3 regions of the Allorhizobium sp. GW101-3B10 genome follow, and region 2 is predicted to be linked to each of the others. Evidence: riboswitches for the same ligand, from Rfam matches in the RefSeq annotation. Region 2 holds a riboswitch; each other region holds the start of a gene.

Region 1 (3,272 bases), 660 kb from region 2:
GATCGGCACCAGGATGGCCAGCCAGCCGAAACCGGCGGTGACCCAGGTGAGATTGGTGAGCGCCCTGGCCAGGTGGCGGATGGAGCGCAGCACCGCGTCGAGCTTTTCATGGATGTGGCGGCGCTCGGTCTCCTCGCCGCCGGCCAGAGCGATCGCCTCGAGATTTTCGTTGGCGCGCATCAGCGAGAAGCGCAGCTCGGCCTCGTTGGCGTAGCGCTCGGCATTGAGGCGCGTGAGTTTCCAGCCGACGACCTGGCTGAACAGCGAGGCGATACCGGCATAGGCGACGGCACCCCAGACCATGTAGCCGGGGATCGAGAAGCTGTAGTCCCGGAAGTGGAAGACGAAGCCGCTCGAAAGCTGCCAAAGCACGCCGATGAAGCTGACCAGAAGGATGGTGGCCTGCAGCAGGCCGATCGACAGCGACGTGGTCATCTCGGCCAGCTTGCGGGCGTCTTCGTGCAGGCGCTGGTCGGGATTGACGCCGAGCGGGCTCGTCATCATCAGGCGATAGGCCCGGCGGTCGGTCAGCCATTCGTCGACGACGTTGCGGGCCAGGCCTTCGCGCATGTAGAGCGCCGTCATCTGGTTGAGCCAGGTCTGGGTGACGTTCAGGAGCAGCAGGAAGCCGGCGATCTTGCCGAAATTGCCGAGCTCGACGACGAAGGCATCGAGATCGCGACGCTCGAGCGAGTTGTAGAAGGGCGCGTTCCAGCGGTTGAGCAGGATCTGGCCATAGGCGGTGAGCAGGATGATTGCCAGCAAGGCCGTGGCGAGCAGCAGGATGCGGTTGCGCACCGGCGATGCCCAGAAGGAGGCACTGGCGATGGCGAGTTGCCGCCGGAAACCGAGTTCGACCGGCGGAGCGTTCTCAGGCGCGGGCATAGGGGTATCGGATACCGTATTGAACATGCAGTCTTTGTCTCGCCGTATCGGACATACCAGATACCATGCCTGCCACGCTTGTCCATGCGAGGCTGCTAGAATCCGGCGGGCCGGGCTTTCAGTCTAGCGGGAATGTATTGGCAAAGCGTTTGCGGCATGATGACAGGCCGGGCGCGCCCAGCACCTCCCCTCCCTGTCCGCCGCTTGCCAGGCGACCGCCTCCACGCTATGTGTCTTCCTGCTCTAACGGGGTGCCTTTAGTCCGGAAACGGATCGACGGCTGAGAGGCTTTGCAGCCAACCCGCGGAACCTGATCCGGCTAACACCGGCGGAGGGATTAGACGCGTGTCATCAGAAGACGCCCTATCCCAAATTTTCAACATGCAAAGGAAGGGCCCTTCATGCCGACCCATCGACATCTCCATCTTCGCCGCGGCCTTGCCGCGCTCGCCATGCTGGCGCTTACCGCTTCTGTGGCCGTTGCCGCCGACAAGACGCTGACCGTCTATACCTATGAGAGCTTCATCTCCGAATGGGGTCCGGGGCCGAAGGTCAAGGAAGCCTTCGAGAAGACCTGCGACTGCACCGTCGATTTCGTCGGCGTGGCCGACGGCGTGGCGCTGCTCACCCGGCTGAAGCTCGAGGGCGCGGGCACCAAGGCGGATCTGGTGCTGGGCCTCGACACCAACCTGGTGGCGGAAGCCAAGCAGACCGGGCTGTTCGAACCGCACGGCATCGACGTCTCGGCGGTCAAGGTGCCCGGCGGTTTTGCCGACGACGCCTTCGTGCCCTATGACTACGGCCACTTCGCGGTGATCTACGACACCGAGGCGATGAAGACGCCGCCGAAGAGCCTGAAGGACCTGGTCGAGGGCGATCCCAAGGACAAGATCGTCATCGAGGATCCGCGGACCTCGACGCCGGGCCTCGGCCTGCTGCTCTGGGTCAAGTCGGTCTATGGCGACGAGGCGGACGAGGCCTGGGCCAAGCTCAAGGGCCGCGTGCTGACCGTCACTCCGGGCTGGTCGGAGGCTTACGGCCTCTTCACCAAGGGCGAGGCGCCGATGGTGCTGTCCTACACCACCTCGCCGGCCTATCACATGGTGGCCGAGAACACCGAGCGCTACCAGGCGGCGGCGTTTTCCGAGGGGCATTACATCCAGATCGAGGTGGCGGGCCTGCTCAAGGGCGCGCCGCAGAAGGACCTGGCGCGGCAGTTCCTGTCCTTCATGATCACGCCCGGCTTCCAGGATACCATCCCGACGAACAACTGGATGATGCCGGCGGCCGCGACCTCCGAACCGCTGCCGGAGGCCTTCGGCAAGCTGGTCTCGCCGGAAAAGACCTTCCTGATGACGCCGGAAGAGGTGGCGACGCATCGCAAGGCCTGGATCGACGAGTGGCTTTCCGCCATGACGCTCAACTGAGCATGGCGGTTCTGCGGCGATCACGGATGGACGAGAGGCTGCCGGCGATCGCCGGCGGCCTTTTCGTGCTGGCGTTGATCGCCGGTTTCGTCGCGACGGCGGTCGCCTCGCTGCTTTCGGTCGGCGGCGAGACGTCGGCTGCGACGATCATCAGTGATCCGGTCGTGCGCCGGGTCTTGTGGTTCACTCTCCTGCAGGCGGCGTTTTCGACGCTGATTTCGGTCGCCGCCGCAATCCCGGTGGCCCGTGCGCTCGCCCGCCAGCCGCGCTTTTTCGGCCGCCAATGGCTGATCCGGTTGATGGCCGTGCCGATGGGCCTGCCGGTGCTGATCGGCGCGCTCGGCATCGTCGGCATCTGGGGACGGCAGGGCGTGGTCAACGACATGCTGGCGGCGCTGGGATTGAGCGAACGCTTCAGCATATACGGGCTTTCGGGCATCCTGATCGCCCATGTGTTCTTCAACCTGCCGCTCGCCGCGCGGCTGATGCTCGCGAGCATTGAGCGCGTTCCCTCCGAATACTGGCGCTCCGGCGCGAGCCTCGGCATGGGCCGGCTGTCGGTCTTCCGCTTCATCGAATGGCCGGTGCTGTGGTGCGTCATTCCCGGCATTGCCGGCCTGATCTTCATGCTGTGCGCCACCAGCTTCACCCTCGTCCTGGTGCTCGGCGGCGGGCCGGCGGCCACGACCATCGAGGTCGCCATCTACCAGGCCTTGCGGCTGGACTTCGACCCGGCCCGGGCCGTGGCGCTGGCCTTCCTGCAGATCGCCGTGACGGCGGTGATCCTCGGGGCCATGGCGCTCTTCCCCGCGCCTGCCGATCCCGGCACGACGCTCGGCGCGGTGGCGCAGCGTTTCGACGGGCGCAGGCCGCTTGCCCGCTTCCGCGACGGCGTGGTGATCCTCGCTTGCGCGCTCTTCCTCGGCCTGCCGCTGGGACAGGTCGTGTTCGCCGGCCTCC
Region 2 (3,272 bases):
GTCCGGCCGCGGATGGATATGGCCCTCCTCGTCACCCGACGAGATGACGAAGGCGGCCGGGTTGACCGCGTCGAGAAAGGCATCCGTCACCTTCTCCGATCCGTGATGGCAGACCTTCATCAGGTCCGAGCGCAGCCGGGTCGACGCTTTCGCGATCATCGCCGCATAGGCCGGCGTGCCGATCTTCGGGAACTTGGCCTCGCCGCCGTAGTGGCAGAGCAGGTATTTTTCCGCCTTCTCGTTGAGGTCGCCGCCGAACAGGATTTTGAAGTCGCCATAGTGCAGGCGCAGGATGACGGAATGGCCGTTCTTCGTCTCGCCGTAGTCGCCGAGCACGCGCAGGCGGTCCTTTCCCGCCGCATCCGGTTCGGGCACCGGTCCGAGCACCTCGATGCTGAAGCCCCGCTGATTAGACGGCGCAAAGCCGGGCAGCCAGCCGCGTCCGTCCTCCCGCTTGCCGTGGCGGGCCGACAGCATGGCGAAGTCGCCGATATTGGGGTTGTCGAGCGCATGCTTCATCGTCTGGGCAAAGGCCTGCCTCTCATTCGCCCCGACGGCACCGAAATGCCGCTCGATGTCGGCCCGCGACATTGCCAGGTCGCCGACATAGTTGATGCCCGTCGCGGCATTCTTCACCTTGCCGCCCAGCTTGTCGAAGGTGCCTCCGCCGACCCGCTCGACCAGGCCATTTTGATAGACCGTTTCGAAGCCGAAATTCGGCCAGTTGAAGATCGGCTCGAAGCCGCCATAGTGGTCGATGTCCGGATGGGTGATGATCGCGGCGCGGAACTTGAAGCTGGTGTTGTAGGAGCGGAAGCGCTGCAGCAGGAATTCGTACATGTGCTCCGAGACGCCGGCGTCGATGACGACAACCGCCTCGCCGAGATTTTCCTCCGGCGCGATCAGCACCGCACCGTCGCCCTGTCCGACGTCGAGAAAGACGATTTCCAGCGGCCGCTCGTCGGTCGTATGGTCCTTGCGGATGTAGAGCGTCTCGGGCGTCGTGCCCGTCGGACCCCAGAGGACTTCCAGCCAGCCGTCCGGCTGTTCCGAGGTGACCTGCAGCCAGTCGCCCCACAGAACCTGGCGTTTCCGGGTCCGGCGGTCGGCGGCGTAGAGATAGGTTTTCGCGGTCTTTCCCCGCGCATCCTTCGGCAGTCCGACGAAACGATGATCCATGCCATTCGCCTCCTCGTTGCAGCGCCGCAAGGTCCCGGCGCGCCTCTATCTGGGATGGTTCCACCATAGCGCACACCTTGGCCTCTGGCGAGATTGGCGGCTCAGAATTCGCGCTATGCGGGTGTTGCTGTCATGCGCCGGCGAGGCAGGTGACAGCCGCTCTGGCGATGTCTATAACAGGTCCATTGAGAGACAGGGGCGTTCGTCGCAAGGCGGGCTGAGAAGTACCCTTAGAACCTGAACCAGATAATGCTGGCGGAGGGAGTCGCTCGGGGCCTTTCGCCGTTCGCGCGCCGTCCGCCCCCTGCACTTGCCCCGCCCGAAAGGGGCAAGATGACGAAGACCGAAACACCCGGAATCCTGCTGACGGAAATGCGTAGCAATGCGCCGCTCGTCCAGTGCATCACCAATTACGTGGCGATGAACGTCGCGGCCAATGTCCTGCTGGCGGCCGGGGCCTCGCCCGCCATGGTGCATGCGGAAGAAGAGGCCGGCGAATTTGCCGGCTTCGCGGGCGCGCTCACCGTCAATATCGGCACGCTCTCGCCGGCCTGGGTGGCCGGCATGAAGGCGGCGATCGGTGGCGCCGTGGCGGCCCGTCGTCCCTGGGTGCTCGATCCCGTCGCCCATTTCGCCACCGCCTTTCGCCGCAAGGCGACGGCCGAACTCCTCGCATTGGGACCGACCATCGTGCGCGGCAATGCCTCGGAGATCATCGCCCTTGCCGGTGGCGTGAGCAGCGCAAAGGGCGTCGACAGCCGCGATCCGGTCGAGCAGGCGGAGGAGGCTGCAGGGCGCCTGGCGGGAACGCAGCGCTGCATCGTCGCCGTCACAGGCGTGACCGATTTCGTCACCGATGGCCGAAGGGCGGCCAGGATCGAAGGCGGCTCGCCGCTGATGCCGAAAGTGACGGCGCTGGGCTGCTCGCTCACCTGCCTCGTCGGCGCCTTTGCCGCGATCCGCCCGGACGATCCCTTTGACTCCACGGTGGCCGCTCTTGCCCATTTCGCCGTCGCCGGCGAGCAGGCCGGCAAGGAGGCGCAAGGGCCGGGCAGTTTCGCGGTGCGCTTCCTCGACCTCTTGGCCGAGGTCGACGGTGCCGTGCTCGACAACCGCGCCCGGGTGGTGCGGCTGTGAAGCGCTTCGACCTCTCCCTCTATCTCGTACTCGATCCGGATCTTTGCCGGCCGCTCGGCATGGTCGAAACCGCGCGGCTGGCCGTCGCCGGCGGAGTGACCATGGTGCAACTACGCGACAAGGATGCCTCGCCCAGGCAGATGATAAGAACCGGCCGGGCACTGAAGGAGGCTCTGGCCGGAACCGGTGTGCCGCTGATCGTCAACGACGATGTAGAGGCGGCGATCGCCATCGGCGCGGATGGCCTGCATGTCGGCCAGGACGACAGGGATGCGCTGACGGCGCGTCGCCTGATCGGGCCGGACATGATCCTTGGACTGTCGGTCGAGACGGAGGCGCTGGCCGCTGCGGTCGATCCGGCCGTCGTCGACTATGTCGGTGCCGGCCCCGTCTTTGCCACTCAAACCAAACCCGGTCACAAGCCGCCGGTCGGTTTGGACGGGCTTGCCCGGTTGATTGCGGCGACGTCGCTGCCTGCCGTCGCCATCGGCGGCCTGAAGACCTGCCATGTCGAGGAAGTTCTCAAGTCGGGCGCCCGGGGTCTCGCCGTCGTTTCCGCGATCTGCGGACAGCCGGATCCGCAGGTTGCCTCAGGTCAACTCTCTGAAGCCATCCGAAAGGCCCGATCATGATCCGCAATGTCCTCTCCATCGCCGGCTCCGACCCTTCGGGCGGCGCCGGCATCCAGGCCGACCTTAAGGCTTTCTCCGCCCGGGGCGTCTACGGCATGGCGGCGCTCACCGCGCTGACGGTCCAGAACACGCAAGGCGTTTCCGCCGTCCACGTCGCGCCGCCGGACTTCGTCACCGAGCAGATCCGCATGATATTTGCCGATGTGCGTGTGGATGCGGTGAAGATTGGCATGATTGCCAATGCCGCGATCGCCGAAGCCGTCGCCGGTGCCCTCGAGACGCATCGCGGCATGCCGATCGTGCTCGACCCGGTCATGGTCGCCA
Region 3 (3,272 bases), 1.2 Mb from region 2:
CGCCGCACCGATGCCGGAGGTGATGTGGTCATAGCCCGGCGCGATGTCGGTGGTCAGCGGCCCGAGCGTATAGAAGGGTGCCTCGCCGCAGACCTTCAGCTGCTTGTCCATGTTCTCCTTGATCTTGTGCATCGGCACGTGGCCGGGGCCTTCGATCATCACCTGGCAATCCTTCGCCCAGGCGATCTGCGTGAGTTCACCGAGCGTTTCCAGCTCGGCGAACTGCGCGGCATCATTGGCATCGGCGATCGAACCCGGCCGCAACCCGTCGCCGAGCGAGAAGGAGACGTCATAGGCGCGGGCTATGTCGCAGATCTCCTCGAAATGCTCGTAGAGGAAGCTCTCCTTGTGGTGATGCAGGCACCACTTGGCCATGATCGAGCCGCCGCGGCTGACGATGCCGGTCACGCGATTGACGGTGAGCGGAATATAGTGGAGCCGCACGCCGGCATGGATGGTGAAATAGTCGACACCCTGTTCGGCCTGCTCGATCAGCGTGTCGCGATAGACCTCCCAGGTCAGGTCCTCGGCAATGCCGCCGACCTTTTCGAGCGCCTGGTAGAGCGGCACGGTGCCGATCGGCACGGGGGCGTTGCGGATGATCCAGTCGCGGATATTGTGGATGTTGCGGCCGGTCGAGAGATCCATGACGGTATCGGCGCCCCAGCGGATGGCCCAGACCATCTTGTCGACCTCCTCCTCCATCGACGAGGTGACGGCGGAATTGCCGATATTGGCATTGATCTTCACCAGGAAATTGCGGCCGATGATCATCGGCTCCAGTTCCGGATGGTTGATGTTGGCGGGAATGATCGCCCGGCCGGCGGCGATTTCCTGGCGGACGAATTCCGGCGTGACATAGTCGGGGATATGGGCGCCAAAGCTCTCGCCGTCGCGCTGCAGCGCCTGTTCCGGCATGCGGCGGCCGATGTTTTCGCGGATGGCAACGAATTCCATTTCCGGCGTGATGATGCCGGCGCGCGCATAGGCAAGCTGGGTGACGGCCTTGCCGCCGGCCGCGCGGCAGGGACGGTTGCGGACCGGGAATTCCGGCGTGAGCCGGTCGCCGCTGGCAAAGCCGTTGTCCTCCGGCTTCACGTGGCGGCCGTCATAGGCCTCCACGTCGCCACGGGCGGCGAGCCAGCTCTCGCGCATGCGGGGAAGGCCGCGCTCGATGCCGATCCTCTCCGCGGTTTCGGTATAGGGGCCGGAGCTGTCATAGACCATGACCGGTGGTTCGCCGGAGGTCGGGTGAAGCGCGATCTCGCGCATCGGCACGCGGATCTCGGGGTGCAGCACGCCGGGCATGTAGACCTTTCCGGAGGCGGGCAGCGGTCCGGTGGTGATGAGGGTCTGCGGATTTTTCGGGGCAATGTTCATTGTGAGGCTCCAAGTTTGCGGTTGGAGACCCAGTCATGTCAGCCGGAAAGATGGAAAGACGCCGACACGGTCCTCCCGTATCGAGAGATTCCGCGTGTGTGAGCGCTCGCACCGTCCCTACGCCAGTATGAACTGGATCAGGTTCAACGGGTCACTGCGCTGCTTGAAAGGAGGCTTTTGCCACCAAACACGCCAGCAGACTCTCAGCCCCTTGTCGGGACCCCCCTGGTGAATGCGAAAAGAGTAGGCGCTCACCGGCGAAGCTGTCAAGACGCAAACAGATGAGGAAGGATATGCCGCGCCCGTTGGATAAGGATCCGGGGTCGGGTCATTCTGATTAGTGATAGGGCGGAATGGCGCTACACGCAGTATAGAAGGGTCGGCTCCGGGCGACGGGTCGAGCTCTCCATCGAAGCCTTACCGGCCGGGGCTGATGTTGCCGGTGCTTGCTGTCTACCGGGTTGGTGCTCCACCAGGACCTGCAGGTTGCTGGACGATCTGTCGGAACAGACAATGCACGGAAGAAGATCAGTCTTTGATGATTGACAGGTTGACGGCCCTTCGGTGCGCTCTCGACGCATAACTTCATCAAGATCTGACATCACGACAGAAGACGGAAGCCGCACAAGCGGCCTCCGTGCATGCCGACCCGAGATCGGATTGCCAACTCAGCATTTAGGGAAAGCGCTTCGTGAAGCAGCAGCGTCGACGACAGGGGTGAAACTGACACAACACGGTCGATCGGTTCATTGCTTGACAGCACTGGCCAGCAGATCGACAAAAGCCGTGACCTTTGGTGGCCGAAACCGGGCGGCCGGATAGACCGTGTATATGCCGCCCGATGGCAGATTCCACTCAGGCAATACGGGAATCAGGCTGCCGCCTGACATCTCTCCAACCACCAGAAAGTCTGGCAAGACTGACATCCCACCTCCATGCCTTACAGCCTCCATCACCGCCGGCGTGGTGTTGATCGCAATGTCCGACTTGAATTGAACGGTGCGAATTTCCCGATCCTCATTCGTGAACGTCCACTCCAGGGGCTCCCGTAGCGCGTTGTTGGCCACGAATGGCAATGCGGAGAGTTCCGTAGGATCTCGCAACAGCGCTATCTGTTCCGCGAACTGAGGAGGTCCAACCAAAAGCTGCCGGAACGAGCCGATGCGGCGGGCCTGCAGGCTCGAATCTGCCAGCCAGCCAACGCGAATGGCAAGATCCATGTTGTCGGCGATGAGATCGACCGACTTGTCGCTGAGGCTGAGTTCAACCCTGCAATCCGGGTAGCGAGACGTGAAGGCGGTGATGATCGGAACCACGACCGAGGTGCCATAGTCGTAGGGTGCCGTGATCCTGAGAAGACCCTTTGGATCGGTCCTGGCCTCAGCCAACTCGTCGAACGCGTCTTCGGCTTCGCGCAGGATGGACACGCAATGGGCATGAAACATGCGCCCCGCTTCTGTTGGCTGCAGCCGTCGCGTGGTGCGCATCAGCAACGTGGTGCCGACCTCCTGTTCCAGCCTGGCAACCTGTTGGCTGACGACCGCTTTGGTAATGCCGAGATACTCGGCCGCCCTGGTAAACGAACCCGCGTCGACGACGGCGGCAAAGTAGGCGAGACGATTGAGGTTCGTCGCTTCCTGCATGGATGGGCTCCCGTTTGATTGTAAGTCTTTAGCATACATTCTGTCATTTTTGTCGATCTTTTCGTTTCAATCTGACTGTGCCATCTATGCTCCACAAGGAGAAAGACATGAGCGACAAGGTTCACATCACCTATCTTTTCGATCCCCTCTGCGGTTGGTGCTACGGCGCTTCCGGCATCATGAAGCAGTTGTCTTCGCGACCGGAGATTGAGGTCGAACTCGCACCAACGGGTTTGTTTGCCGGTCGCG

Evidence for each region. Region 2 has a riboswitch for thiamine pyrophosphate ahead of thiM (hydroxyethylthiazole kinase). Riboswitches for the same ligand answer to the same signal wherever they lie in the genome.
Region 1: it holds a riboswitch for thiamine pyrophosphate, as region 2 does, so the genes downstream of both, thiB (thiamine ABC transporter substrate binding subunit) here and thiM (hydroxyethylthiazole kinase) in region 2, are expected to answer to the same signal.
Region 3: it holds a riboswitch for thiamine pyrophosphate, as region 2 does, so the genes downstream of both, thiC (phosphomethylpyrimidine synthase ThiC) here and thiM (hydroxyethylthiazole kinase) in region 2, are expected to answer to the same signal.

What each region holds. Positions count from the first base shown of each region.
Region 1 covers NZ_JBWKZR010000001.1:4,190,705-4,193,976, forward strand. The annotation lists gene AC07Y0_RS20625 (ABC transporter ATP-binding protein/permease) at 1-912, opposite strand, end outside; TPP riboswitch at 1,123-1,239, shown strand; gene thiB (thiamine ABC transporter substrate binding subunit) at 1,338-2,312, shown strand; gene thiP (thiamine/thiamine pyrophosphate ABC transporter permease) at 2,339-3,272, shown strand, end outside.
Region 2 covers NZ_JBWKZR010000001.1:3,527,742-3,531,013, reverse strand. The annotation lists gene AC07Y0_RS17540 (ComEC/Rec2 family competence protein) at 1-1,179, opposite strand, end outside; TPP riboswitch at 1,364-1,460, shown strand; gene thiM (hydroxyethylthiazole kinase) at 1,513-2,316, shown strand; gene thiE (thiamine phosphate synthase) at 2,313-2,948, shown strand; gene thiD (bifunctional hydroxymethylpyrimidine kinase/phosphomethylpyrimidine kinase) at 2,945-3,272, shown strand, end outside.
Region 3 covers NZ_JBWKZR010000001.1:4,698,238-4,701,509, forward strand. The annotation lists gene thiC (phosphomethylpyrimidine synthase ThiC) at 1-1,380, opposite strand, end outside; TPP riboswitch at 1,477-1,617, opposite strand; gene AC07Y0_RS22990 (LysR family transcriptional regulator) at 2,127-3,023, opposite strand; gene AC07Y0_RS22995 (DsbA family protein) at 3,131-3,272, shown strand, end outside.